DNA from 3 places in the Luteimonas sp. S4-F44 genome. Region 1 is predicted to be linked to each of the others. Evidence: riboswitches for the same ligand, from Rfam matches in the RefSeq annotation. Region 1 holds a riboswitch; each other region holds the start of a gene.

Region 1 (9,735 bases):
ATCGCACCGGCGCTGCCCTGCCCTCCTTTCTACGCCTGACGGAACGCCCCATGTCTAGGACCGAGCCCCGACGCGCCCCGCGTCCCCGCCTCCGCATGTTCGTCGTGCTGCTGATCACCGTGCTGGTGTTCGGTGGCGTGTTCCTCGCCAAGTTCCTGTCGGGACGCGCGGTCAACGCGTTCTTCGATGACATGCCGCAGCCGCCGGTCGCGATCACCACGTTCGATGCCGTCGAGCAGGCCTGGACAACGCCGCTGGAAGCGGTCGGCACCCTGGTCGCGGTCAACGGCACCGATGTCACCACCGAGGCCGGCGGCGTCGTTCGCCGGTTATCGTTCGAGCCCGGTCAGCCGGTCAAGGCCGGCACGGTGCTGGTCGAACTCAACACCGACAACGAACTGGCGGTACTGCGCTCGAGCGAGGCGGCGGCCAAACTGGCCGCGGTGCAGCGCGACCGCTGGCGCCAGCTCGGCAACGATCAACTGGTGTCGCAGGCGGAAGTCGAGCAACGCGCCACCGAGGCGGCGACCGCGCAGGCCCAGGTCGATGCGCAGCGGGCACTGATCGCGCAGAAGACCATCCGCGCCCCGTTCGACGGCGTGCTGGGCATCCGCAAGGTCAACCTGGGCCAGTATCTGGCACCGGGGGCTGCGATCGTCAGCTTGCAGCAGCTCGATCCGATCTTCCTGAACTTCGCGCTGCCCGAGCAGCAGCTCACGCGCATCCAGGAGGGCGCGACCGTCGAGGCGCGGGTCGATGCGCTGCCGGACAGGCGCTTCGAAGGCACGATCACCGCAATCGAACCAGCGGTCGACCCGAACACGCGCAACTTCCAGGTGCAGGCGACGCTGACCAATCCGGACGGCCAGCTGCGTCCGGGCGCATTCGCGCGCGTCGGTCTGGCGGTCGGCGGTGCGCAGAAGGTGGTCGTGATCCCGCAGACAGCGGTCAGCTTCAATCCCTATGGCAACGCGGTCTACGTAGTCTCGGAGCAGCGCGGCGACGCGAACGCGGACGCGCCCAAGGACGGCGACCAGGGACCGACGCTGACAGTGAGCCAGCGTTTCGTGACCACCGGCCCCACGCGCGGCGACATGATCGCGGTGACCGAGGGGCTCAAGCCCGGCGAGCGCGTGGCCACCAGCGGCCTGCTGAAGCTGCGCAACGATGCCGTGGTGACGATCAATAACCGCGTCCAGCCGTCCGCCGACGAAGCACCGACGCCCGAGAACCGCTGACGCCGCGCGGGCTCCGGCCCGCCCGCTCCCTAGCCCGCGCCGCGATGCGCGGGGGAGACCGAGATGACATTCACCGACATCTTCATCCGCAAACCGGTGCTGGCGATGGTCGTCAGCCTGTTCATCCTGCTGTTCGGCCTGCGCGCGTTCTCCGAGCTCAACGTGCGCCAGTATCCGGAGTTGCAGAACGCGGTCGTCAACATCAGCACGACCTACTTCGGCGCCGACGCCGACCTGATCCAGGGCTTCATCACCACGCCACTTGAGCGCGAGGTCGCCAGCGCCGAAGGCATCGACTACCTTACCTCCACAAGTTCGGCCGGCGTGAGCGTGATCCAGGCCTACATCCGCCTGGACTACGACCCCAACGAAGCACTCACCCAGATCGCGGCGAAGGTCAACAAGCTGCGCAGCGAGTTGCCGGCCGAGTCCGAGGACCCGGTGATCGACCTGCAGCAGGGCCAGCAGGTCGCGGCGATGTACGTCTCGTTCGCCAGCGCCACGCTCAACGACAACCAGATCACCGACTACCTCACGCGCGCGGTCGAGCCGAAGATCGCGACGATCCCGGGCGTGCAGCGCGCCGAGATCATGGGGCCGGGCGCATTCGCGATGCGCATCTGGCTCAAGCCCGACCGCATGACCGCGCTGGGCGTCACCGCCAGCGACGTGCACGCCGCGCTGCAGGCCAACAACGTGCTCTCGGCGCTGGGCTCGACCAAGGGCCAGATGGTGGCGGTCGATCTCACCGCGCGCACCGATCTGCGCACACCCGAGGAATTCCAGGCGCTGGTGGTGCGCGAGGCCGACGGCGCGATCGTACGTCTGGGTGACATCGCCGATGTCGCGCTCGGCTCGGAGAACTACGGCTCGTCGGTGCGCATCAACGGCGCCTCGGCGACGTTCATGGGCATCTATGTTTCCCCCGATGCCAATGCGCTGGACGTGATCGCCGACGTGCGCCGGGCCTGGGACAACGAAATCGTGCCGCAGCTGCCCGAAGGCATCGAGGCGACAATTCCCTACGACAGCACCGAGTCGATTCAGGACGGCATCAACGAGGTCATCCGCACGATCGTCGAGGCGGTGATCATCGTAATCGTGGTCATCTATCTGTTTCTGGGCTCGCTGCGCAGCGTTCTCATCCCGGCGATCACTGTGCCGCTGTCGCTGGTCGGCGCGCTATTCCTGATGCTGTTGATGGGCTTCACGATCAACCTGCTGACACTGCTGGCGATGGTGCTGGCGATCGGCATCGTGGTCGACGATGCGATCATTGTGCTGGAGAACATCCACCGCCATATCGAGGAAGGCATGACGCCGTTCGACGCCTCGATCCGTGGCGCGCGCGAGTTGGCGTGGCCGGTCGTGGCGATGACCACGACGCTGGTGGCGGTGTATCTGCCGATCGGCTTCCAGGGTGGGCTGACCGGCGTGTTGTTCACCGAGTTCGCCTTCACGCTGGCCGGCTCGGTGCTGCTGTCGGGTGTGATCGCACTGACACTCACGCCGATGATGTGCGCCAAGATCCTCAAGGCGCACGGCGAGGCGAGCAAAAGCCGGTTGGAGCAATGGCTCGATCAGCGCTTCGACAAACTCCAGCACGGTTACCAGCGGCGCCTGCACGGTGCGCTGCAGACTCGCGGCGTGATCCTGGCTTTCGGCGCGGTGGTGTTGGTGTCGTGCGCATTCCTGTACATCGGCGCGCCCAAGGAACCCGCGCCGATGGAGGATGAGGGCTTCGTGTTCGCGATCGGCAGCGCGGATGCCGCGAGCACGCTGGACTACGTCGAGCGCTACACCGAAGAAATGTCCGACGTGGTGAAGCAGATCCCGGAGATCAACGACTTCTTCCTGTTCAACGGCGGCTTCGGCGGCATGGGCGGCAGCAACAGCGCGATGGGCGGTTTCGTGATGAAACCCTGGAGCCAGCGCGACCGCTCCACCAACCAGGTGCTGCAGCAGGACCTGCAGCCCAAGCTCGCCGAGATCACCGGCCTGAACATCTTCGCGCTGGTACCGCCGTCCCTGCCCTCGGCCGGCGGCGACGGCGGCGGCGAGTTCCTGATCGGCGGCATCGGCTCGCTGGCGCAGCTGTCGGAGATCGCCGACGAAGTCGTCGCGCGTGCGCAGCAGAGCCGACGCTTCATTTTCCTGGACAAGGACCTGAAGATTGACAAGCCGCGTGTGGAAGTGCAGATCGACCGCGATAAAGCGGCGCTGCTGGGCATCGACATGCGCACGCTGGCGGCCGACATGAGCGCCCTGCTCGCCGGCGGCTACGTCAACCGCTTCGCGATGCAGAACCGTTCCTACCGCGTGATCCCGCAGGTGCAGCGCGCCGACCGGCTCAACGCCGAACAGCTCGGCAACTACTACACCCGGACCCGCAGCGGCGAACTGATCCCGCTCTCGACGGTGGTCTCATTCAAGGAAAGTGCGCAGCCGCAGTCGCTCAAGCGCTTCCAGCAGCTCAATGCAGTGGGCATCACCTTCGCGCCGCGGCCGGGCGTGACCAAGGGCGAGGCGCTGCGGGTGCTCGACGAGATTGCTGCCGACGTGCTGCCGCAGGGCTACAGCGTGGACTATGCCGGCGAGTCGCGGCAGTTCAAGCAGGAAGGCACGACGATGCTGATCACGCTGGCATTCGCGTTGGTGATCATCTTCCTGGTGCTGGCCGCGCAGTTCGAGAGTTTCCGCGACGCGCTGATCATGCTGATCACCGTGCCGATGGCGATCAGCGGCGCGCTGCTGGTGCTCAATGCGCTGGCCCTGGTGTCGGGCATCCTGCAGTTCGCCGGCATCGAGGCCTTCCCCGGCATGTCGATCAACATCTACACGCAGGTGGGTCTGGTCACCCTCGTGGGCGTGATCTCCAAGCACGGCATCCTGATCGTGGAGTTCGCCAACAAGCTGCAGATCAACGAGGGGCTGATCAAGACCGAGGCGATCGAGCAGGCCGCCGCGATCCGCCTGCGGCCGGTGCTGATGACGACTGCCGCGCTGGTGTTTGCGATGGTGCCCTTGCTGATCGCCAGCGGTCCGGGCGCGGCGGCGCGCTTCTCGATGGGGCTGGTGATCGCTGCCGGCATGTCGATCGGCACCGCGTTCACGCTGTTCGTGCTGCCGGCGTTCTACCTGCTGCTGGCGCGCGACCACAGCCATGACCGCGACGCGGCCGCCGCCACCGACGCCGATGGGCGCGACGGCGATGCAGCAACACCGGTGCCGCAGGGGCATTGAGTCCACCTGGCATCCGCGGCTCGTGCCGCGGGTGCCACCCACCCTTTGATCATGATCGACGCGGCAGCGCGTCGATCCAGGCCGGATCGAGCACCAGGGCGCCGGTCTCGGGGCCGCCCCCGTCGCCGACGAACGGCAATACCCCCAGGCACGGCGCAGGCAATGCGTCGGCGAGCAGGCCGAGATAGTCGTCGGCGCGCGAGAACTCCGGATCGATCCGGTTGCCGACCCAGCCCACGAGCCGGCAGCCGTCGGCCGCGATTGCGCGTGCGGTCAGCCGGGCATGGCTCAGGCAGCCGAGCCGGAGCCCGACCACCAGCACCACCGCGCCGCCCAGCCACTGCGCCAGGTCCGCATGCTCGATGTCCTCGGCCAGCGGCGCGGCCCAGCCGCCGGCGCCCTCGACCAGCACCACGTCGGCCGTGGCGGCCAGCCGCGCGTGCGCCGCGTGCAGCAGGCCGGCCTCGACGACCACGCCGGCCGCGCGCGCGGCCAGGGTCGGCGCGGTCGCTTCGGGCAGTGCCACCGGGTTGACGTCGGCGTACGCCGGCCGGGGCCGGCTGGCGGCCTGCAGCGCCAGCGCATCCTCGTTGCGCCAGCCGCCGTCCTGCCAATCGCAGCCGCTGGCGACCGGCTTCATGCCGACCGCGCGGCGGCCGTCGGCGCGCAAGGCCTGCAGCAACGCCACGCTGGCGTGGGTCTTGCCGATGCCGGTATCGGTCCCGGTGACCAGACACGTGCGCGCGCTCATGCCGGCACGCCGGTCGAGACGCCTGCGACGACGCGGCGGGGCGGGCGCGACCCCGCTGCTACACTGCGCGACATGTTCACTTCCACACCTCTGAGCGGCAGCAAGGCCGACCAGTATGCCGCGCTCGCGGCGCAGGCCCGCGCCCTGCTGCACGGCGAATCCGACCCCATCGCCAACGCCGCGAACCTTTCGGCGCTGGTCTATCACGCGCTGCCGCACCTCAACTGGGTCGGTTTCTATTTCTATGACGGCACCGAACTGGTCGTCGGGCCGTTCCAGGGCCTGCCGGCCTGTGTGCGTATTCCGCTCGACAAAGGCGTGTGCGGCGCCGCGGCGCGCACCCGGCAGACCCAGCGCATCGACGACGTGCATGCGTTTCCCGGTCACATCGCCTGCGATGCCGCGTCGCGATCCGAAGTTGTCGTGCCGCTGGTCGCCGGCGACCGCCTGATCGGCGTCTTCGATCTCGACAGTCCACTGCCGGCCCGGTTCGACGCCGACGATCAGGCCGGGCTCGAAGCGCTCGCGCAGCTCTACGTCGAGCACGCACGTTGAGCGCGCCGAAGCTGCGCAACCTGGGCCCAAGGTCGGCGGCGTGGCTGCGGCAGGTGGGGCTGCGGACGCGCGAGGATCTCGAGGCGGCGGGCGCGGTCGAGGCCTTCGTGCGCGTGCGCCGGGCGGGCTTTCGGCCCAGCCTCAACCTGCTGTACTCGATCGAGGGCGCGCTGCTGGATTGCCACTGGCAGGACGTGCCCGAGGCGCGTCGCCTGCAACTGGCCGAGGCCGCCGAGGCGGCGACCGCGCAATTGCCCGACACGCGCGCACGGACCGCGGCCGGCCCAGTCACCACGATCCTGCACGACGCGGGCGATCGCGACGACGCGATGCCGGACACTACCGAGCGCTGAACCGGCGAAGCGCTGGCGTACAATCGCGCCTGCTTCGCGGTGACCCGGCCTGTCCGGGTTGAAACGGGAAGCCGGTGACGGGCGCTGCGAGGCGACCCCATTCCGGCACTGCCCCCGCAACGGTAAGCGTGTGCAAGCGTCGCTTCTCGCCACTGTGCCCTGCGCACGGGAAGGCGCGACGCTTGGGCTCAGAACGCCCACGCGCAAGTCCGGAGACCGGCCTCGAAGTTCCACTTGATTGCGATGCGGCGGGCATTGCGACGACGTTCCGGGCGTTTCCTGCGCCTGGACGGCGGTCCGTGCGCGCCCGTTCCCGCGATCTTCGCCAGCCCGCCCGACGCGCGTTTGATGCGCGCGCGTAAGGAGACCGCAATGCCGTTCCGCACCCTGACCATGGCGATCGCCACTGCCCTGCTCGCTCCGTCAGCGCTCGCCGCCCCCGGCGAACTCGATGCCGTGCTCGTCACCGCCAACCGGACCCAGACCGCGCTGGCCGACAGCCTCGTGCCGGCGCAGATCATCGACCGCGACGAGATCGAACGCAGTCAGGCGCGCGACCTGCCGGAACTGCTGCGCGGCCGCGCCGGCATCCAGATCGGCAACAGCGGCGGCCCGGGCAAGCTGACCTCGATCTTCCTGCGCGGCGCTGAATCCGACCATGTGTTGGTGCTCGTTGATGGCGTGCGCATCGGCAGCGCGACCGCCGGCATGCCAGCAATCCAGGACCTGCCGGTCGACCAGATCGAGCGCGTGGAAATCGTGCGCGGCCCGCGTTCGAGCCTCTACGGCTCGGAGGCGATCGGCGGCGTCATCCAGATCTTCACCCGCCGCCACGAGGGTGCGATCTCGCCGCACGCGCGGATCGGTGCCGGCAGCCACGGCCTGCGCGAAGCCAGCGCCGGCATCGGCGGCCGCAGCGGGCGGGGCTGGTTCGGCGTCGATGCGGCGTTCCAGCGCACCGACGGCATCGATGCCTGCCGCGGCTCGGCGGCGCTGTTCCAGGGCTGCTTCGTCGACGAGCCCGACCGCGACGGCTACCGCAACCGTTCGCTGAACCTGCGCGCCGGTGTGCAGTTGACCGACGCGCTGCGCCTGGAAGGCCATGCGCTGCATGCCGACGCGTTCAACCAGTACGACGGCAGCCTCTTCGGTGGCAACGAGGCCGACACCGTGCAGCAAGTGGCGGGCGGGACGCTGGTCTATGCGCCTTCCGACGTCGTGCGCCTAACCGCGCAGGCCGGCCGCGCCTACGACAAGTCGAGCACCTACTTCCGCGATGCCGACACTGGCACGCGCAGCGATGTTGGCCGCATCGACACCCGCCGCGACACCGCCTCGGTGCAGGCCGACTTCGGTCTGGCGCCAACCCAGAGCCTGAGCCTGGGCTTCGACTGGCAGGCTGACGAGGTCGACAGCGACACCCGCTACGCGGTGACCGCGCGCGACAACTACGCGACGTTCGTCGAGTACCGCGGTCGCTTCGGTGCGCATCGCCTGCAGGCGAGCCTGCGCCACGACGACAACGAACAGTTCGGCGGTCACGGCACCGGCAGCCTGGGCTGGGGCATGGACCTGGCCCACGGCTTCCGCGTCACCGCCAGCGCCGGCACCGGCTTCAAGGCCCCGACCTTCAACGACCTGTACTACCCCGGCTCCGAGAGCCCGGACCTGAAGCCGGAACGCGCCAAGAGCATGAACCTCGGGATCGCGCAGCAGGCGACCCAGTGGCGCTGGTCGTTCGACGTCTTCGAAAGCCGCATCGACGACCTGATCGTGTTCGTCTATCTGCCGCCGGACTATGTCGGTCGCGGCAGCAACATCGACGAAGCCCGCATCCGTGGCGCCGAGCTGACGTTCGCGACCACCCTCGCCGGCTGGGACCTGTCGACCGAGTTGAGCCACGTCGACCCGCGCGACCGCAGCGAAGGCGCCTACCGCGACAACCTGCTCGCCCGACGCGCGCGCAACAGTGGCCGGCTCGACATCGACCGCAGCGTCGGCGACTTCCGCATCGGCACCACGCTGCGCGGCGCCGGCAGCCGCTACGACAATCCCGCCAACACGCTCCGCGTCGGCGGCTACGGCACGCTCGACCTGCGCGCGGCGTGGGCGTTCGCACCGGCCTGGACGCTCGAAGCAAGGGCGACCAACCTGCTCGACAAGGACTACGAGACGGTGGCGTGGTATCGCCAGCCCGGGCGCGAGTACGGGCTGGCCCTGCGCTGGCAACCGTCCGCACGCTGACGCGGCGCCGGTCGCGGTCAGGATGCCCCTGCACCGACCGCGACTTGGCCGCATCGCCCGGCATCGGCGAGACCATCGGGCGTCAACACCTCGGCACGGACAGGCAATGCGACGTCTTCGTCGTAGGCGCGTCGAGCGGCATGAGCACACGGCTGGTCGCGCCCCCCTGCCAGCTCGACTATGCAAACGCGTCTCGACGGGCGGCGGCGCGGTTTCGAGGGCGTCACCGACCGTACGCTCGCCCCGCGCGTCCACTGCGAACATCGACTCGCGATGTATTGGTGTGACCAATGATCTGAGACTTTGGTCGTCTTGACGATAAATGCGCTCGTTTCGTTACACTCGTCGCACATCGCCGGCCCATCGTATTTAATTTGGTCGTACCAATTCGATCTCGAATCGCCGGCGCGAACGCGGCGATGCCTGGCCGGCCAGCACGTTGCAAGCGAACTGACATGGAGTCCCGGATGCGCCTTCCCGCCCCTGCCACCCGCCCCGATACCATCGGCGCGCGTCGCGTGCGTCTGTCCGACCAGGTTGCAGAACGCGTGCTGGCGCTGATCGATGCACGCGCGCTGCGCCCCGGCGACCGCCTGCCGCCCGAACGCGCCCTCGCGCTCGAGCTGGGCGTGTCGCGCACTGTCCTGCGCGAGGCGATCGCCCGCCTCGCAAGTCAGGGTGTGCTGCATGCGCGCCAGGGCGGTGGCACCTACCTGTGCGCGCACGACGCGCCTGCCTTCCCGCGCATCGCACCGCTGCAACCGTTCCTTGGCGTGTTCCGCAGCGATCCGGAGTACCGCTACGACGTGCTGGAGATCCGGCACGGCCTGGAGGGCATGGCTGCCTGGCACGCCGCGCTGCGTGCGACCGATGAGGACCGCGCGCGAATCGCCGAGGCCTTCGACGCGATGACGGCGCTGCACGGTCGCAACGACCCGGCCGGCGAAGCGCGCGCCGACGCCGCATTCCATCTGTCGATCGCCGAGGCCTCGCACAATCTGGTGCTGCTGCAGGTCATGCGCGGGATGTTCGACCTGTTGCAGACCAACATCTCGCAGAGCCGGGAAATGCTCTACGTCTCGGCGCGCACGTTCGAACCGCTGTTGGTGCAGCACCGGGCGATGCGCGACGCCGTTCTGTCGGGCGATCCCGAGGCCGCCCGCGCCGCCGCGCACACCCATCTTGCGTTCGTGCACACCTCGCTGCGCGAACTCGACGAGAACGAGGCGCGCCGCGCCCGTGCCTCGCGCCTGCCGCCGTCGCACAGCTGAAGGCTGCTGCCATGATCATTGCCGCCTCGACCGACTACCGCGCCGCCGCCCGGCGGCGGCTGCCGCCGTTCTTGTTCCAC
Region 2 (9,735 bases), 1.4 Mb from region 1:
AGCTGCGTGGCCATGTCGGCGAGCTTGAACTGCAATGCCTGGAACTCGCCGATCGCCTTGCCGAACTGCTTGCGTTCGCGCAGATAGCCGCGCGCGGCATCGAGCGCGCCCTGGGCGGCGCCCAGCGAGCAGGCCGCGATGTTGATGCGGCCGCCGTCCAGGCCCTTCATCGCGATCTTGAACCCCTCGCCCTCCGCGCCGAGCAGGTGGTCGGCGGGCACGCGGACGCCGGTGAAGCTGATCGTGCGGGTGGGCTGGCTGTTCCAGCCCATCTTCTCTTCCTTCTTGCCGTACTCGATGCCCGGCAGGTCAGCCGGCACCGCGAACGCGCTGATCCCGCGCGCGCCTTCGCCGCCAGTGCGGGCCATCACGATCAGCATGTCGGTCGCGCCGGCGCCGGAGATGAACGCCTTGCTGCCGTCGATGACGTACTCATCACCGTCGCGCACCGCCCGGGTCTTGAGCGAGGCGGCATCGGAGCCCGCGCCCGGCTCGGTCAGGCAGTAGGAGCCGAGCTTCTCGCCACTGGCCATCGCCGCGGCCCACTGCCCGCGCACGCGCGGACCGGCCCAGGACGCGAGCATCCAGGTCGCCATGTTGTGGATGCTGATGTAGGCCGCGGTCGAGGGATCGGCCGCCGACAGTTCCTCGAAGATCAGCGCCGCATCCAACCGCGACAGCCCGATGCCGCCGGCATCCTCGGGCGTGTAGACGCCGCAGAAGCCGAGCGCGCCGGCGCTGGCAATCACCTCGCGCGGGAAGATGCATGCAGCATCCCAGTGCGCGGCCTGCGGCGCGAGTTGTGCGACGGCGAAATCGCGCGCGGCCTCGCGGAACGCGATCTGCTCCTCGGTCAGGCCGAAATCGTTGCCTGCGGTCGTGGTCGCGCCCATCGTCACTTCAGGCTGATCGTGGTATTGACGCCGTGGCCCAGCGTCTCGTCGTCGAACCAGCGCGCGGTCACTGTCTTGGTCTGGGTGTAGAACGTCACCACCTGCTTGCCGTAGGGGCCAAGGTCGCCGAGCTTGGACGCGCGCGAGCCGGTGAACGAGAACAGCGGCACCGGCACCGGGATCGGCACGTTGATGCCGACCTGGCCGACATCGATGTCTTCTTGGAATTTGCGCGCGGCCGCGCCCGACTGCGTGAACACCGCAACGCCGTTGCCGTTCGGGTTGGCATTGACGATCGCGATCGCCTCGTCGAGCGATTCGGCCGACAGGATCACCAGCACCGGCCCGAAGATCTCTTCGTCGTAGATGCGCATGCCGGGCTTGACCCCGGAGAAGATCGTCGGGCCGACGAAGTTGCCCTTGGCATAGTCGCCATCGAGCTTAGGATTACGGCCGTCGAGTTCCAGCGTCGCGCCGTCCTCTATCCCCGAGGCGATCAGCGCTTCGATCCGCTCGCGCGCCGCGCACGAGATCACCGGGCCGACGTCGGTGCCGGCTTCGGTGCCGCCGCCGACCTTCAGCGTCTTGGCCTTGGCGACCAGGTCGGGAATCCAGGCTTGCGCCTCGCCGACCAGCACCGCGGTGCTGGCGGCCATGCAGCGCTGGCCGGCCGCGCCGAACGCGGCGCCGGCCATCGCGTTGAGGGTCTGCTCCTTGTTGGCGTCGGGCAGCAGGATCGCGTGGTTCTTCGCACCCATCATGCATTGCACGCGCTTGCCGGCGAGCGAGGCGCGGTTGTAGACGTGGGTGCCGACCTTGGTCGAGCCGACGAACGAGACCGCCTTGATGTCGGCGTGGTCGCAGATCGCGTTGACCACGTCCGGGCCGCCGTGCACGACGTTGAGCACGCCCTTGGGAATGCCGGCTTCGAGCGCGAGCTCGACCAGGCGCATCGTCACCAGCGGGTCCTGCTCGGAGGGCTTGAGCACGAAGGTGTTGCCGGTGGCGATCGCCATGGGGAACATCCACAGCGGGATCATCGCCGGGAAGTTGAACGGGGTGATGCCGGCGCACACGCCCAGCGGCTGCAGCAGCGTGTAGGTGTCGACGCCATTGGCGACGTTGTTGGCCAGCTCGCCCAGCTGCAGATTGCCGATCGCCGCGGCGTGCTCGACCACCTCCAGACCGCGGAACACATCGCCCTCGGCGTCGGGCAGGGTCTTGCCCTGCTCGCTGGTCAGGATCGCAGCCAGCTCGCTCATGTGCTCGCGGATCAGCTGCTGGTACTTGAGAAAGATCCGCGCACGCGTGCCGATCGGGGTCTTGCGCCAGGTCTTGAACGCCTTCTGCGCAGCGGCGACGGCGGCGTCGACTTCGGCCGCGGTCGCGAACGGCACGCGTGCCAGCACCGCCTGCGTGGCCGGGTTGACCACGTCGCGCCATTCGCGTGTCTGGGACTGGACGAATTCGCCGTCGATCAGCAGCGGGACGGAGTGCGGAGCATTCGACATGGGGCAGGCCTGCGGGCGGGACGGGATTCGCATTATTTGCAGAATCGGCCTGGTAGGCGCCTGCGAAGGCCCGCGTATCGTGCGAACATCGCGCACATTCCTGCGAATATTGCGAATCCGCCATGAGCCGCCCCAAGCGTTTCGTCGGCGCCCGGCTACGACGACTGCGTCAGCAACACGGGCTGGCCCAGGCCGCGCTGGCCCAGGCGCTGGCCCTGTCGCCGAGCTATCTCAACCAGATCGAGCGCGACCAGCGCCCGCTGACCCCTGCGGTGCAGGCGCGCCTCGAGGTCCTGCTCGGTCCGCAGCCGGCCCTGTTCGACGACGCCGGCCCGGCCGCGCTGGTCGGCGAGCTGCGCGAGGCGCTGGCCGACCTAGGCGAGTCGGCCGCGACCCCCGACGAGCTCGAGACGCTGGCCGGCGACCTGCCCGGCATCGCGCGCCTGCTGCTGGACCTGCATCGTCGCCAGCGCACGATCCGTGAACGCGCCGACGTGCTCGCCGCGCAGCTCGGCGAGGTGGAGCTCGCCGGGCCCGACGGCGACCCGGTGCGCGACTACTTCAACCGCCGCCGCAACCACGTCGCCGAACTCGATGACATCGCCGAAGCCGCCTTTGGCGCGCACGGGCTGGTCGCCGGCCAGGTCGCACCGCGACTGCGCCAGCGCCTGCGCGACGCGCACAGCATCGCCGTGGCACTGGATGACCGGATGGACGCCAAGCGCCGCTTCGACCCGGACACCCGCACGCTGTGGCTGCCCGACTGGTTGCAGCCGGGGCAGCAGGCCTTCCAGATGGCCGCCGAACTGGCGCTGCGCGAGCACGGCGCGCTGATCGACACCCTGGTCGCCCAGGCCGGCTTCGCCGACACCGAGCGCGCCGCGCAGGCGCGCATCGGTCTGTCGAACTACTACGCCGGCGCGCTGGTGATGCCCTACGGCGCCTTCCTCGACGCCGCCCAGGCCGAGCGCTACGACATCGACCGCCTCGCCCATCGCTTCGGTGTCGGTTTCGAGGCCGTCTGCCATCGCCTGAGCACGCTCGCCCGCCCCGGCCGGCCGGGCCTGCCGTTCTTCTTCGTGCGCGTCGACCGCGCCGGCAACATCTCCAAACGCCACTCGGCAACCGACTTCCACTTCTCCCACGTCGGCGGCGCCTGCCCGCTGTGGATCGTCTACGAGGCCTTCAACCAGCCCGGCCGCATCCTGACCCAGGTCGCACGCATGCCCGACGGCCGCCGCCACTTCTGGCTGGCCCGACAGGTCGAGAGCGGCCCGACCGGCTACGGCCGCCAGCGCAAGACCTTCGCCGTGAGCCTGGGCTGCGACCTGCGCCACGCCGACCGCCTGACCTACTCGCGCGGCCTCGACCTCGACGACCCCGCCACCGCCACCCCGATCGGCCCGGGCTGCAAAGTCTGCGAACGCACCGACTGCGTCCAACGCGCCTTCCCGCCCCTCCGCCTCCCGCCCCTCTGAACACCGGGGTCAGACCGGTGGCGTCGGGGCATGTTCGCCTCCTAGCGATGGCGTGCCAGTGACAACGCCTTTGCGACGGCGAGCGACGCCATTAGAGCGTCGCTCGCCGTCATATGAGGATTTGCACGCTGTCCGGTATTAGTCGTCGAGGAGGTTGGCCTGCCAGAAAGTGACGCCGGCCCAGAAGGTGTGGTCGCGGTTTTCGCGTTTGTGGAAGCCGTGACGCCGGCCGAGTGCGTCTGCGCCACCGGCGTCTGCGAGCGCCGCGAGATGACGCTCGAACACAAGACCCGCATCACCTCAACACCGACACCCGGCTGCGCGAGGCCTGCCGGCCGCGCGAGCGCACGATATTCCTAGACCACGACCGCGCGGCTCAGCCGCGACCTCGACGCGCCTCAGATCGGCAGCTTGCGCAAGCCCGCCGCACCGGCCTGGCTGTCGGGCCGGCTGGTGTTCGAGGATGCGACGCTGGCCGAGGTCGTGGCCGAGTTCAACCGCTACAGCCACGAGCGCATCGTCATCGAGGACGCGGCGCTGCAGGCACTGCGGGTGACCGGCGTGTTCCGCAGCGATGCGCCGCTGGCCTTCGTCGGTGCGCTGTGCGAGGCCTACCCGATCGTGGCCGACGCCAGCACGCCGGGCCGCCTGCGCCTGCGCCACGACCCGGACCGCCACGCCAGCCACGCGCCCGGCCAGACCGGGCGCCACGCCGTCGCCCAGCACTGACGACGATCGCGGCACCCGGCCTCGACCCGCAGGCTAGGCGGTCACCGCCGCAACCGGCTCGGCCTGGCTGCGCTGCGCTTGCGCACGCAGCGTACGCGCGGCCGCCACCAGCGCCGCCAGCGCCGCGCGCGTTTCCGGCCAACCGCGGGTCTTGAGCCCGCAATCGGGATTGACCCACAACTGGGCGACCGGGATCGACTCGGCCGCCCGGCGCAGCAACGCGGTCATCTCTTCGACATCGGGCACGCGCGGGGAATGGATGTCGTAGACGCCTGGGCCGATGCCGTTGGGATAGCGGAACCGGACGAAGGCCTCGAGCAGTTCCATGCGCGAGCGCGAGGTCTCGATCGAGATCACGTCGGCGTCCATCGCCGCGACCGCCTCGATGATGTCGTTGAACTCCGAGTAGCACATGTGGGTGTGGATCTGGGTGGTGTCGGCCACGCCCGACGCGCTGATGCGGAAGCTTTCGACTGCCCAATCCAGGTACCCCGCCCAGTCGGCGCGGCGCAGCGGCAGCCCCTCGCGCAGCGCCGGTTCGTCGATCTGGATCACGCCGATGCCGGCGGCCTCCAGGTCGGTCACCTCGTCACGCAACGCCAGCGCGATCTGCCGGCAGGTGTCGGCGCGCGACTGGTCGTCGCGCACGAACGACCACTGCAGCACCGTCACCGGGCCGGTCAGCATGCCCTTCATCGGCCGCGAGGTCAGCGACTGCGCGTACTGCGACCAGCGCACGGTCATCGGCGCCGGACGCGCGACATCGCCATAGATCACCGGCGGCTTCACGCAGCGCGAGCCATAACTCTGCACCCAGCCGTTTTTGGTGAACGCGAAGCCGTCGAGCTGCTCGCCGAAGTACTCGACCATGTCGTTGCGCTCGAACTCACCGTGGACCAGCACATCCAGGTCGAGCTCCTCCTGCACACGCACGCAGTGCGCGATCTGCTCGGCGATGAACGCATCGTAGTCGGCCTGGCTCAGCTTGCCGGACTTGTGCGCGGCGCGCGCCTCCCGTACCTCGAGCGTCTGCGGGAACGAACCGATCGTGGTGGTGGGCCACAGCGGCAGCGGGCGCAACGCGTCCTGCGCAACCCGGCGCGCGGCATAGGACGCGCTGCGGCGCGCCGCGGACGCGTCGAGCGCGGCCACCCGCGCCGCGACCTCGGGCCGCCGCACACGCGGCGAGGCGCGGCGCGCGGCGATCGCGTCGCGCGCCCGCGCCAGCGCCGGCTCGGCGGCATCGGGGTCGGCCAGGGCCTCGGCCAGCAGGCGCAGTTCGTCGAGCTTCTGCCGGGCGAAGGCCAGCCAGCTGCGCAGCTCGTCATCCAGCGACGTCTCGCCCGCCAGATCCACCGGCACATGCAGCAGGGAACACGACGGCGCCAACCACACCGGATCGTCGCCGCGCGCACTGATCGCATAGCGCGCCAGCACCAGTGCGTCGTCGAGCCGCGTGCGCCAGATGTTGCGGCCATCGACCAGCCCCAGCGACAGCACGCGCCCGGCCGGTAACGCACCGAGTACCGCGTCGAGCTGTTCGCGCCCGCGCACCAGATCGACATGCAGGCCGTCGACCGGCAAGGACGCGGCCAGCGCCAGGTTGTCGTCGAGCGGCCCGAAGTAGGTCGTCAGCAGCAGCTTCGGCCGCGCGCCCTCGGCAAGCGCCGCGTAGGCACGGCTATAGGCCGCACGCACCGCCGGATCGAGGTCGAGCACCAGCGCCGGCTCGTCGATCTGCACCCAGGCCGCGCCGGCGGCCTGCAGCCGCGCCAGCAACTCGGCGTACACCGGCAGCAGCGCATCGAGCAGCGCGAAACGATCGCTGCCGTCAACAGTCTTCGACAGCCACAGCAGCGTGACCGGGCCGAGCAGCACCGGCCGGGTCTCGATGCCTTCGGCCTTGGCTTCCAGGTATTCGCGCACCGGCTTGTCGTCACGCAGTGCGAAGCGCTGGCCGGCCTGCAGTTCGGGGACCAGGTAGTGGTAGTTGGTGTCGAACCACTTGGTCATCTCCAGCGCATGCAGGTCGATGCCGTCCTGCTGATGACCCCGCGCCAGTGCGAAGTAACCCGCCAGCGGATCGGCATCGGCCAGCGCGCGGTAGCGCTCGGGGATGGCGTCGACGCCAAACGCGGCATCAAGGACCTGGTCGTAGAGCGAGAAGTCGTTGCTCGGCGGCGTGGCGACACCAGCCTCGCGCTGCAGGCGCCAATGGCGCAGGCGCAGTTCGCGCGCCACTGCCTGTAACTGCGCGGCGTCGGCCTCGCCGCGCCAATGACGTTCGACAGCGCGCTTGAGCTCGCGTTTGCGGCCGATGCGGGGAAATCCGAGATTGGTGATGCCGGTCATGGTGGATGCGTCCTCAATGCGTGGGATTGAGGAACGAAGGGTCCGCATGGTGTGCGCCGCGCCTGCGCGCGCCCGCCTGCCACACGGCCGACCTTCGCCCCCTCGGGCGAACCGGGGCCTGCGTGCGGACGTGCGGGACCGGCCGCGACATGCGCGGCGCGATGCCCGTGCACCTCCCCGCGGAGGCCCCAGGTCGTACGTCCGCACCTGTCGACGCGGACGGCCAAGGCAGGTCTTCGGGCTCATGGACGGGCCACCTGCGAGGTGGCGGGCCTACTGTCCGTCGCTTCCCGGCCCGGACGGGCGCCAGTGCATTGACGGGGGTCGTTTCCAATTACCGCTGCGGGGCAGCGCCGGAATTGCCGCATCGCGGCGCACCGGCTTCCCTTTTAATCATCGCTTCATTCGCATGAAGAGATGAACCTTGGCGGCGACACGGTAGCCCCGACCGCACGGGCGGTCAAGCGGGCATCGCCTCGGCGGCCGTCTCCCGCGCATCGGCCTCATCGGCCAGGCGATCGACCAGCGCATCGACCGCGGCCTCGGCGCACGCGATCGACGCCGCCAGCCGGGCATCGGCGAACTCGTCGTACTCCACCGCGACCCGGTCGAACGCGGTGATGCCCATGTAGCGCAACGGCGTCATGACGCCCTGCTCGACCAGGTTGTCGCCGGCGTTGCGACCGCCGGGGTCATAGCCGTGATCGCCGCGCGCGCCCAGCAGCACGGCGCGGCGGCCCTGATCGGCGAGCATCGGCCAGTACGGCGCGCCGGTGCGCGCGCGATCGAAACCGAAGGTGCGGCCCACGCGCACGATGTTGTCGATCCAGGCCTTGACCGGCGCCGGCATGCCGAAGTTGTACATCGGCACCCCCATCACCACGAGCGGGCTGTCGAGCAGTTCGTCGATCAGCGCATCGCTCTGCGCCAGTCGCTCGATCATCCACGGCGCGCGTTGCGCCGGCGGCGTGAACGCGGCATGGATCCAGTGACCGTCGACATGCGTCGGCGGCGTCAGGCCGAGATCGCGATAGACGATGCGATCGCCAGGGCGGCGCTGCCGCCAGCGCGCGACGAAGCGGGCGCCGAGCCGGCGGGTGTGGGAGCCGTGCGGGACCTCGCCCGAGCAACCGGGACGGGCACTGCCATCGAGATGGAGTAAGCTGAGCATGATTCACCTGTCGAACATGGGAGAGAATGCGCGCCGAGGCACACCGGCATGATTGGCGCCAACCGGAACCCCGACAAACGATGTTTTCTCGTCCAATGGATGAATTGCGCTCATGCACACGCGTCCCGCCCGTCTGCCCCCGCTGAGCGCGCTGCGCGCGTTCGAGGCCGCCGCGCGGCGACAGAGCTTCAAGGCCGCGGCCGAGGAGTTGTCGCTGACGCCCACGGCCGTCAGTCATCGCATCCGCCAGCTCGAAGACTGGCTGGGCCTGCGGCTGTTCGCACGACAGGTGCGTCAGGTGCGGCTGACCGAAGCCGGGCAACGCCTGTACCCGAGCGTGCGTGGCGGCTTCGACGGCATCGCCGCCGCCGTCGCCGACCTGCAACGGCAGACGCGCCGGCCCGCCGTAACGCTGAGCACGACCCGAGGCTTCGCCGCACGCTGGCTGCTGCCGCGCCTGCCCGCGCTCGCCGCCGCGGCGCCCGAGATCGACCTGCACCTGCACGCGGCCGACGACCCGGTCCGGTTGGCCGCCGGCGGCGCGGACCTGGCGATCCGCTACGGCCCCGTACCGGGTCCACAGGTCGAGGCCTGGCCGCTGCTGCCCGGACGGTTCATTCCGGTCTGCGCCCCCAGCCTGGCGCTGGCCGGCACACGCGCGCTGGCAACCGTGCCGCGGCTGCGTTACGCCTGGCGATTACAGGACGCCCACACCCCCGACTGGCCGCGCTGGTGCCGCGCCGCCGGCCTGCCGGATACGCACGGCGGCGAACTCGGGTTCTCGGACGAAGCGCATGCGATCCAGGCCGCGATCGCCGGTCAGGGCATCGCACTGGCGAGCGTCGCCCTGGTCGCCGACGCGCTGGAAGACGGCGTGCTGCAGATCCCGTTCGGCCCTGCACTCGACGGCCACGACTTCCGGCTGCTGGCCGCACCCGGTACCGCACACACGCCGGCCGTCGCCGCCGTCGGTACCTGGCTGCGCGCCGAAGCCGACGCGTTCCTGGCCCGTCACGCCGCGCGCTTCGACGTGGTTGCGTAAGCGCAGCCGCATGAGTCAGTCGGCCGCTCTGACTGGGATCGGTGACGTCAGCTGTTCCACGTAAGACCGAGCACCGCCTCGCAGCGCTTGATCACCGCGGCGCCGGCCTCGGACTGCACGATGCGCTTGTCGTCTTCAAAGAATTTCGCGAACTCCCGCCTCACCCGATAGGCAGCCCCCGAAGACGCCGTGACCATCGAATCGTCCACCCCTTCAATGACTGCACCCGGGAGCGAATTCATATGGATCTCGCCCCGCACGGCCAATTGTGCGCACAGGCCTGCGTAATACGCCTTGCGCTCATCGCCAGCGGTCAACCCATCTCCCGAGAAGAATCCCGCCATGTGGAAGCCTTCGTGGGCGATGAGATCGACCAGGTTCGCCACCGTCCTGGCGCGGTCATCGAACAACGGCACGGCGAGCGCCACGCGCGGCGCGCCCACGCCGACCCAGCGCTTGGTCATCCAGCGTCTCCCCCTTTCAAGCCAATCCCGGCAAAGACCGACGTCAGTCAGCCCCCGGATGCCGCGCGCGCCACGCGGCCAGCCGGGCGCGGTAG
Region 3 (9,735 bases), 1.8 Mb from region 1:
AAACAGCGCCAGCGTCGGCGTCTGCCGCAGGCCCAGGCCGCGGAAGAAGTCCTCGCCGACGATCTCCAGCTTCACTTTCAGCAGGACCAGGCCGTTCGCAGCGTCGGTCGCGGCGAACTTGGCCAGCGACATGTCGAGCATCTTGCAGCCCGGGCAGTCGTCCTTGTAGTAGTCCACGAGCAGGCGCGGATGCGCGGCCAGGGCGGCAGCGTAGTCGTCAGGCGTGGAGGCGTGCAGGGTCTGCATGGGACGGGGTCTCGGTACGGGCGACTATGGTATCGGTCCAGCGTTCGATCTTCAGCGCGTCGCGTTCGCCGTGCGGCATCTGTTCGATCTCCAGCGTCGGGTAGTCGGTGCCGAAGAACGTCGCGATGCGATGCACCGCGCCGCAGTAGTACTCCGCGCCCCACTGCGTCTCGCCGGTGCCGAACACCGCGACGCGTTCGGGCTTGCCGACCGCGTCGACCAGGTCGGCGATGAAACGCTTCATCTCGCTGGGCGTACGGCCGGCGTTGTCGGTCCAGGCGCCGAGCACATACAGATCGTGCGCGGCGCCATCGGGGCAGACAGACGCGAGGGTCTGGATGTCGGTCTCAATCCAGGTCACCTCGTGCCCCAGCGCCTCACAGCGCGCCCGCACCATCCGTGCGACGTCGCGGGTGTTGCCGCTGAGCGAACAGTAGGCGAGGAGGATGCGCACGGGTCAGACTCGATGTTCCAGAAACCGGGGTCAGAGTCGATTTCCGATCATCGGATCGTCAGGTGGCGGCGAGGCCGCCGGACGAACATCGACTCTGACCCCGGTTTTGCGATGCCTCAAAGATCGTCGAAGCCGTTGTCCGAATTCGTCTTCTTGTACGACGCGTTGCGCATCTCGAAGAAGTCGGTCTTGGTTTCGGTGAAGTTGTCGGCGTAGGCCTTGATCCACGGCATGACGTTGTCGGTGGTCTCGGTGTAGAGCTTCTCGATGCCGAGCATGCCGGACATCTTGTTGGCGCGGTACTTCACGTAGCGGATCATCTCGTCGACGTCGATGCCGTCGATGCCGTCGAGCACTTCGCCTGTCCACTGCACTTCCAGGTCGATCGCGTGGGCGAAGGCCTTGTGCACGTAGTCGGTGAGCTCGTTGGTCTGCAGCTCCGGGTTCTCGCCGACGATGGCGCGGATCACCTCGCTGATGAACTTGGTATGGGCCAGTTCGTCTCGGTTGATGAAGCTGATGATCTTGCCGGTGCCGGTCATCCGGTTCTGGCGGACCAGGTTGTAGAAGTACGCGAAGCCCGAATAGAAGTTGATGCCTTCGAGGATCGAGGACTGGATCAGCGAGCGCAGCAGCGTCTCGGCGGTCTTCTCGCGCATGAAGTCGTCGTACGACTCCATGATCGGCGCGTTGCGCTTCTGGATCGTGGGATGCGTGCGCGCGATTTCGAAGACGCGGTTCTGGTTCGACAGGTCGGTGATCGAGGCCAGGACGTAGCTGTAGCTCTCGTTGTGGATCACTTCCTGCTGGCCGATGATCGCGGCGTTGGCGTGCGCGGCCGGGTCGGTGATGTACTCGGCGACGTTGTAGATGAAGCGCGTCTGCGGCGAGTCGAGCGTGGCCAGCAGGCCGATGATCGAATCGTAGGCGTTCTTCTCGCGCGCCGAGAGCTCACCGTACTGTTTGGCGTCGCTCTTCATGTCGACCTCGTCTGGAATCCAGAAGTTGGTCGAGAGCTCCTTGTAGGCGCGATAGAACGACGGGTACGGGATGTCGTTCCAGTTGAGGATGCCGGACGTGCGCCCGTTGATGATGCCGGTCGAGCGGTTGGGATGGCGTGGCTCGAGGATCTTGATGCGATCGAGCGGCGTAGAAGTCGTGGCCATGATTGCGTTTCTCGTGTTTCGTGTCGCGTGCGATCAGCAGAACCGGGGTCAGAGTGCATTTTTTCGTTGCACTCTCGAACCGGGGTCAGTGGATAAATGCACTCTGACCCCGGTTTAAGTCAGGAGGCGCGCCGAAGGCGCGGAGGTGTGGAAGCCAATGAAACGGGGCCCGCGGTTCGCGAGGCGAACCGTGGGGAGCGACAGCGCGAATGCGCTATCGCGTTCCCTTTAGCTACTGCACCACTCGCATTCGGCGATGTCGATGTCGTTGGAGCGCACGTAGTACGTGGTCTTGATGCCTTCGCGCCAGGCGGTCATGTGCAGCTCGAGCAGGGTGCTGGCGCGGATGGTGCTGGGCACGTACAGGTTGAAGCTGATCGCCTGGTCGACGTGGCGCTGGCGACGCGCGTTCTGGCGCACGGACGCGAACTGGTCGACCTTGTAGGCGCCCTTCTCGTAGAACGGCCAGGTCTCGAGCGACAGGCCGGGGGCGGCAACCGGACGCCGGTAATCCTTCTTCTCCTCGTAGTAGAACGCCGAGTAGATCGGGTCGATCGACGCGGTGGAGCCCGCGATCTGCGCGGTCGACATGTTCGGCGCGACCGCCATCAGCCAACCGTTGCGCATGCCGTTGACGCCGACCTTGGCGGCCAGTTCCAGCCACGCGGGCGAGTTGTAGTCGCGGTCGCGGAAGTAGGCACCAGTGTGCCAGTCGCTGCCGGCGAACACCGAGTAGGCGCCCTTTTCCTTGGCCAGTTCCATGCTCGCCTGTACGGTCAGGAAGTTGATGCGCTCATACAGCGTGTCGCTGAAGTCCTCGGCCTCGGGCGTGTTCCAGTGGATGCCCTTCTGCGCCAGCAGGTGATGCCAGCCGAACGTGCCCAGGCCGATCGCGCGGTACTTCTGGTTGGTGATCGTGGCCTGCGGGACGGGCAGCTGGTTGAGGTCGATGACGTTGTCGAGCATCCGCACCTGGATCGGGATCAGCCGCTCGAGCACGTCGGTGATCAAGTCGCCCTGGCCTTCCTGCGGCACGATCGCCCGACCCAGGTTCACCGACGACAGGTTGCACACGACGAAGTCGCCGGCCTGCTTGGTGGTAACGATCTGATTGCCGGAGATGATCTCCTGCATCATCTTCGTCGGGCTCATGTTCTGCAGGATCTCGGTGCACAGGTTCGACGAATAGACACGGCCGACGTGCTTGTTCGGGTTCTTCCGGTTCACTTCATCGCGGTAGAACATGAACGGGTTGCCGGTCTCGAGCTGCGACACCATGATCCGCTTGAAGATCTCGATCGCCTTGACGGTCTTGCGCGAGATGCGCTCGTCACGGACGACTTCCTCGTACTTCTTACGGAACGTGCCCTCGCCCTTCTTTTCGTCGAAGAAGTCCTGCAGGTACCAGCCCTTGACGCGATGGACCTCGTGCGGATCGAACAGGTACCAGTCGCCGCGGCGCTCGACCGCCTCCATGAACACGTCGGGGATGCACACCGAGGTGAACACGTCATGGGCGCGCAGGCGCTGATCGCCGTTGTTCAGGCGCAGATCCAGGAACGCCTCGATGTCGCGGTGCCACACGTCCAGGTACACCGCGACCGCGCCCTTGCGCTGGCCCAGCTGGTCGACCGACACGGCGGTGTTGTTGAGCTGCTTGATCCACGGCACCACGCCGCCCGAAGAATTGGGCACGCCGCGGATGGCCGAGCCCGACGAGCGCACATAGCCCAGGTACGCACCGACGCCGCCGCCGCCCTTGGAGACGCGGGCGATGTCGGTGTTGGAGTCATAGATGCCCTGCAGCGAGTCGTCGACGGTGTCGATGAAGCACGACGACAGCTGGCCGCCGACCTTGCCGGCGTTCTGCAGCGTCGGCGTCGCCACGGTCATGTACAGATTCGACAGCGCCCAGTAGGCCTCGCCGACGAGCTGCATGCGGCGCTCGCGGCCGCCGCGGGTCTCGTTCTGCATCAGATACAGCGCGATGGTGAGCCAGCGCTCCTGCGGCAGTTCGAACACGGCGCGCGAGGTGTCGGTGGCCAGATAGCGCGTGGCCAGCAGATACAGGCCGTTGTAGGCGAACAGCTTGTCGCGCTCGGGCTCGATCATGCGTCCGGCTTCCTGCAGTTCCTCCTTGGAGTAGGCGCGCAGGATGTCGTTGGAATAGATATTGCGGTCGGCCAGCGACTCCTGCAGGCCGACATAGGAGCCGTACTTCTGCTCGGCGTCGTAGAAGCGGTTGCGGCTGGCGCGCTTGTACAGGCGGTGGAGGTACAGGCGAGCGGCGAAGAACTCCCACTCCGGTGCGGTGACGTCGACGCGGGCCTCGGCCTCGCGGATCAGGTGGTCAACCAGGTCGTCGGCGTTGACCGCGTCCTTGCGTTCGACGAAACCGAACACGCTGCGCTTGTAGTCGACGATATCGAGTTGCGGGAACTCGCCGTGGACGCGGTCGATGCTGCGCTCCAGGCGCGCGCGGTCGTACGGGATCCGGCGGTTGCCGGCTTCCTTGGTGATCCAGGTGGAGACGTCGGTGTCGACGTCAGGGGTTTCAGCAGTTGCGGTATGCATGGCAGCGCTCGGGGGCGGCGGCACCACGTCGTCGGCGTCGACGGCGGACGGCGCCACAGGGGTGGGGGAGGCGATCGGGGTCGGGGGCGCGTCTGCGGGCGTCGAAGGGGCGGTCGAGATGGTGTCGTGGCTGGTCATGCGTCCTCTCTCTTCTTTTGGTGTCCAGTGCATTCGCGCACGCCCCGGCCCGCCCGCGTCGGGTCCGGTGGCTGCGGACGACCCGCCCCTGTACGGAGCGTCCACAGCCGCAAACCGCGCGTCGTGCTTTCGCGCGGCTGTCGGCAGGGTACGGACTCATGGGCGAAGGCGGCGCCTTCGTCCCGCCGCGTACCGAATCGCTCCGGTGGCGGGTGGGACGTTCCCAATTACCGCTGCGGGGCAGCACCGGACTGGCGTGGGGCGTCACCGGTGTCCCGTTTTTCATCCACAGACGTTGTGGCTGCGGAACCGACGGGCCCAAGATAGTGGGGTGGTCGGGCAGCGTCAACGCTAAATGTGGGGCGGGCACCCGGAGCCGCGTCAGGCCGGGAATCGTGCGGCCTCGGGCGGCCGCCGGGTGCGGGGCGATGCAGATCCGGCTGCGCCAGGCAACCCCGCCAGACGCCTATTCAGCTACGGCGACCGCCGTCCGCGCGCGCTGGACAGCGGCGGTCGCACGCGACCAGCGGCGCCAGTCGGGGGCCGGAATCGGCAGCGGCTGGTCGTGGTCGAGCAGTCGGCGCAGATCGACCGCAGCGTAATGCGGCGCCAGCGCCTGGACCAACGCGAAGCCGAAGTCGCGCAGGACCCGGTCGCGGCGCAGCAGCACCCAGGTGATGCATTCGGGCAGCAGGCCGTCCTCGACCGGCGGCGCGACCAGGCCGTCGTCGAGGTCGGCGCCCATCTCGTCGACGATCCCGACCCCCAGGCCGGCGTGGACGTAGGTCCGGATCAGCGCGCCGTCGCGCGCGGTCACCGCGAGGTCGGCGCGCAGGTCGGCAGCGGCGAACGCGCGTTGCAGCGACGAGGCGGGCTGCCGGCTCGATTCGTAGCTCACCAGCGGCACGCCGGCCAGGTCGCGCAGGCCGATCGGGCGCGGCAATGCCGTCAGCGGGTGGCCGGCCGGCACCAGCACCCGCCGGCCCCACCGGTACAGCGGAATCGCCACCAGGCCCGGCGGTGGGGCGCCGGTGCCGCTGAGGATCGCCAGGTCGGCATGGTGTTCGGCCAGCAGCCGCAGCGACTCGGCATCGCCCCCAGGCACCACGTGCACCGCGACCTCGGGCCAGTCGTTTTTGAGCGCCTGCAGCGCCGGCGGCAGCGCGTGGCGGGCCTGGGTGTGGGTGGTGGCGATGCGCAGCAGGCCCTGCGCCTCGCGGCGCAGGTTGTCGGCCAGCGCCTGGATGTTGCCGGCCTCGGCCAGCAGGCGGCGGGCGTGCGCGAGCACCTGCCGGCCCTCGTCGGTCAGCGCGGCGAGCGCGCGCTGGCGGCGGGTGAACAGCAGGAAGCCGAGCGAGTTCTCCAATTGCGCGAGCTGTTTGGACAGGCCCGACTGCGTCGCGTGCAGGCGGCGGGCGGCCAGGGTGATGTTGTGGCCGCATTCGACGATGGCGACGAAGCTGCGCAGTTGGGTGAGGGTCATGGCCAGGCCCGTGCCGACGGCGGGAATGTCGTGGCAGCGCATGGTCGCCCACGGACGCGACCGGCATGTCCCGCGGGCGACAACACTGTGTGCCGCGATCCGGCGACGCAGCCAGGTCGCGGCCATCGTCGGCGGCTAGCGACGCCCGGCCGGCACCAACTGGTCGGACAGCAGCAACGCGTTGAGCAACAGCCGTTCGGTGCCGTGCCAGTACTTGCGGTGCGCCGGGTCGTCGGCGAACAGCACGACGTTCCCGCGCCCGGTCGCGGCGACGACCGCCCACGGCGCGCCGCCGAGCCGGGCGCGGTTGCGCACCGAGACATAGCCGTTGACCAACGGCGCGTCGTCGATGCGCACGACCGTGGAGAAGCGGTCGCGCGCCGGTGGCAGGACCACCGCGCTCTCCTTGTTGACGAAGAGCGCGCGGCGCGGCACGCCGAAGGCCAGCGGATGGCTGATGTCGGCATCGGCCGAGACCAGGTTGCCGGAGATGCGGTCCTCGGCCAGCAGGTCGCGGCGGTCGCCGAAGTCCGCGCGCGCGGTGTCGTCCTCGTCGCGGGCCGGGGCCTGGCCCAGGCCGTCGGCGAGCTTGTGATCGATCGCCCACTGCGAGGCGCTGCCGAAGGTCACCAGCGAACCGCCGGCACGGACCCAGCCGCGCAGCGCCTCGACCGTCGCCTCGCTCCAGTCCTCGTAGTTGCCGCCGGCCAGCACGAGGCTGGTGTAGTTGCCCAGCGGCGCGCGCGCGAGCTGGGTCGGGTCGAGCCGGGTCGCCGGCCAGCGCAACTGCTCGCTCAGCGCGAACCAGGTCGAGCCGATCTCGGTCGCGTTGACGCCCTGGCCCATGACCAGCGCGACCCTGGGCTTGCGCAGCGGACGCACGCTGTCGCTGCCCAGGTCGATGCCGGCCACGCTCTGCCCGGTCGACAACGCATGCGCGCGCACCCCGGCCTCGCGCGTGGCGGCATCGACCGCCGCATGCAGCGCCTCGGCCGCCAGCGTCTGGCCGGCGACCGGCACCACCAGCGTGCCGTAGGAGAACGCGATTTCGCCGTCCGCGGTGCGCGCGGTGAACGGCTGGAATGCGCTGCGCACGCGGATGTCCTGTGCCAGCAGCGCGGCGAGCACGCGCGGTGCGGCCTGGTCGCGCCAGTCGATCGCGTAGGCGTAGCGCGCCTGGCCACCGACGATGCCGGCCTCGGCCGGCGGCAACGCCTGCACCCGCTCGCCCAATGCCGGTGCGCGGCGCGCGCGTGCGAATGCGATGCCATAGGCGTGCGCGATCGCGTACGAGGTGCTGCCGTAGACGCTCTCCTTCACCTCGGGCGTGGTCTCGAAGATCGAATGCACCAGCCGGAACTGCGGCTGCGCCGACGGCACGACGTAGGCGCTTCCGGGCGAGAACGTGGTGCCGTCGATCGTCGTCTCGCGCGCCAGCGCATGGACCTCGATGCGGTGGAGCAGCAGCAGGTCGAGCAGGCGCCGGGTCAGCGACGGGTCGTGCGCGTCGCCGAATACGAACGCGGCCGCGTCGTGGCGCCGGCCCTGGCTGAGCGCCGAGCGGAAGAAGTCTTTCTGCAGCGCCAGCAATCCAGGCTTCTCGGCGACCGCGCCGCGCACCGTCGCCAGCCCGGTCGCGACCTGGTTGCGAATCGTGAAGCGGAATTCCAGCGGGCCGCCGGCGGTGTCCTGCACCAGGCCGCGCGAACTGCCCTGCTCGACAGTGACGCCGACCCCGCCGTGGAAGTCGGGATAGGTCGAGCCGTAGACCGGCGAGAAGTTGTCGAAGTTCTCCTTCGTGTAGTACAGCGAGCCGAGCGCATCGAGGCCCTGGGCATGGTAGCGCGCCAGCGTGACGTTGAAATCGTAGGAGGCCTGCGGCAGCAGCGGGCTGTGCATGCTCGACGGCGACGGCTCGAAGTAGTACGTGCTGCCGGCGCCCATTTCGTGGAAGTCGATCTGCACGTTCGGCGTCCACTGGTGGAACAGGTCGATCTTGGGCCGGGTCTCGCGCTGGGTGACCGCGAGCCAGTCGCGGTTGAGGTCGGTGAAGTAGTGGTTGGTGCGCCCCATCGGGAACGGCTCGACGTGCTCCTTGTCCAGCGGGTCGGCGACCGGCGGGTTCGACTTCCACGCGTTGTGCCAGTTCGCCGCGCGGTCGCGGCCGTCGGGGTTCTGTGCCGGGTCGATCAGCACGATCGCCTCGTCGAGCCAGCGCGTGGTCTGTGCGCCGCGGTGCGCGGCCAGGTAGTAGGCGGTCAGCAGCGCGGCCTCGCCGCTCGAGGTCTCGTTGCCGTGCACGCTGTAGTACAGGCCGACGACGACCGGCAATTGCGGGGGCACGGCCGCCGCGGGATCGCGCTGGGTGGCGTGCGCGGCGCGCAGCGCCTCGAGCCGGCCGTGGTTGGCGGCCGAGGTGACGATGGCCGTGACCAGCGGGCGCTCCTCGTAGCTGCGCCCGGTCTGCTGCAGCGTGATCCGGTCGGACACGCGCGCCAGTTCGCGGAAATAGTCGACGATGCGGTCGTGCCGCGTGTAGTGGGTCCCCAGCGGATAGCCAAGGAACTGCTCGGGCGTGGGCACGTCGGGGTCGAAGTCCGCGGCCTGGGCCTGGGGAAAGTAATAAGCGTTCTGCGCGATCGCGACCAGCGGCAGCAGCGCGAGCAAGGCCAGCAGCAGCCGCATCGGCGCGCTGCGGAACAGGTGGCCGCGCCCGGAGGCGCGGTAGAGAGGAGCGTCGGGCATCGGCGTATCCGGTGAGAGGCGGCGCCTGCGCAAACGCGCGGATGCGCGTCGTTGCAGAAGCGCCGCTGAGGGCGCGGGGATCGGGTGCGAGGAGACGGCGGCGGACGGGCCGGTCAGAACCGGTAGTCGAAGCCCACCTGGAAGTAGCGCCCGCGCAAGTCGTACTGGCTGAAATCGTAGGGCGCGCGGATGCCGGGGAAGGACGCGTCGTGCGGCGGCGTTTCGTCGGCGATGTTCTCGACCTTGGCGTAGAGCGTCAGCTTCTCGATGCCCGACCAGGCGAGGTAGAGATCGAACTGGTCATAGGCGTCCACCCGCGACTGCGCGGCGCTTGCCGCGGCACTGGCCTTCTGGTCGTAACCGCCGATGCGGTACCAGGTCAGGCCGGTGTCGAAATCGCCGATCTTCCAGTCCAGCGTCGTCGTCGCCTTATTGCGCGGCAGCGACGGGCCGAGGTTGCTGCCGGCGTAGTCGACCAGCGGACCGCCGATCGTTTGCGGGCGCTTGTAGGCGAGCACGTGGGTGAACACACTCGACAGCCCGAAGCTGCCCGCATTGCCGGTGTGCCAGCGCTGGCGCAGTTCGGCATCCAGGCCCGAAGTCTGCAGTTCGCTCAAGTTCTGGTAGCGGTTGTAGACGGCCACCAGCTTGCCGCGTGCGTCGCGTACGACATCGGCCGGGTCGTTGGTCTGCACGATCGTGGCGGTGTTGCCGGTGCCCACCAGGTTGTCGAGCTCCACCCGGTACCAGTCCAGGCTCAGGCTGGTGTCGGCCCACGGCGAGACGACAACGCCCAGGTTGTAGCTGCGCGTGCGTTCGGGATCGAGGTCGGTGTTGCCGACAGTGAAGAACGTCGGGGTCTGGCGCGAATCGGGGACATCGGGATCGAAGGGATCGACGACCGAGCCGTAGGCGATGCTGGTTGAGGC

What was found. Region 1 has a riboswitch for cobalamin ahead of btuB (TonB-dependent vitamin B12 receptor). Riboswitches for the same ligand answer to the same signal wherever they lie in the genome.
Region 2: linked by a shared signal. The riboswitch ahead of metE (5-methyltetrahydropteroyltriglutamate--homocysteine S-methyltransferase) and the one ahead of btuB (TonB-dependent vitamin B12 receptor) in region 1 are both predicted to bind cobalamin.
Region 3: linked by a shared signal. The riboswitch ahead of MNO14_RS15760 (ribonucleoside-diphosphate reductase subunit alpha) and the one ahead of btuB (TonB-dependent vitamin B12 receptor) in region 1 are both predicted to bind cobalamin.

What each region holds. Positions count from the first base shown of each region.
Region 1 is NZ_CP093340.1:1,619,645-1,629,379, reverse strand. Features, by position in the region: gene MNO14_RS07370 (TetR/AcrR family transcriptional regulator) at 1-39, shown strand, start outside; gene MNO14_RS07365 (efflux RND transporter periplasmic adaptor subunit) at 96-1,238, shown strand; gene MNO14_RS07360 (efflux RND transporter permease subunit) at 1,302-4,481, shown strand; gene bioD (dethiobiotin synthase) at 4,531-5,232, opposite strand; gene MNO14_RS07350 (GAF domain-containing protein) at 5,305-5,787, shown strand; gene MNO14_RS07345 (TfoX/Sxy family protein) at 5,784-6,140, shown strand; cobalamin riboswitch at 6,161-6,380, shown strand; gene btuB (TonB-dependent vitamin B12 receptor) at 6,513-8,384, shown strand; gene lldR (transcriptional regulator LldR) at 8,852-9,655, shown strand; gene lldD (FMN-dependent L-lactate dehydrogenase LldD) at 9,667-9,735, shown strand, end outside.
Region 2 is NZ_CP093340.1:189,954-199,688, reverse strand. Features, by position in the region: gene MNO14_RS00910 (acyl-CoA dehydrogenase family protein) at 1-893, opposite strand, end outside; gene MNO14_RS00905 (CoA-acylating methylmalonate-semialdehyde dehydrogenase) at 896-2,404, opposite strand; gene MNO14_RS00900 (short-chain fatty acyl-CoA regulator family protein) at 2,527-3,882, shown strand; gene MNO14_RS00895 (FecR domain-containing protein) at 4,294-4,611, shown strand; gene metE (5-methyltetrahydropteroyltriglutamate--homocysteine S-methyltransferase) at 4,645-6,963, opposite strand; cobalamin riboswitch at 7,173-7,405, opposite strand; gene MNO14_RS00885 (NAD(P)H-dependent oxidoreductase) at 7,424-8,134, opposite strand; gene MNO14_RS00880 (LysR substrate-binding domain-containing protein) at 8,247-9,176, shown strand; gene MNO14_RS00875 (hypothetical protein) at 9,224-9,640, opposite strand; gene MNO14_RS00870 (oxidoreductase-like domain-containing protein) at 9,684-9,735, opposite strand, start outside.
Region 3 is NZ_CP093340.1:3,489,914-3,499,648, reverse strand. Features, by position in the region: gene MNO14_RS15775 (thioredoxin family protein) at 1-246, opposite strand, end outside; gene MNO14_RS15770 (flavodoxin) at 218-700, opposite strand; gene MNO14_RS15765 (ribonucleotide-diphosphate reductase subunit beta) at 817-1,866, opposite strand; gene MNO14_RS15760 (ribonucleoside-diphosphate reductase subunit alpha) at 2,095-4,578, opposite strand; cobalamin riboswitch at 4,703-4,907, opposite strand; gene MNO14_RS15755 (LysR substrate-binding domain-containing protein) at 5,045-6,061, opposite strand; gene MNO14_RS15750 (M14 family zinc carboxypeptidase) at 6,197-8,806, opposite strand; gene MNO14_RS15745 (TonB-dependent receptor) at 8,920-9,735, opposite strand, start outside.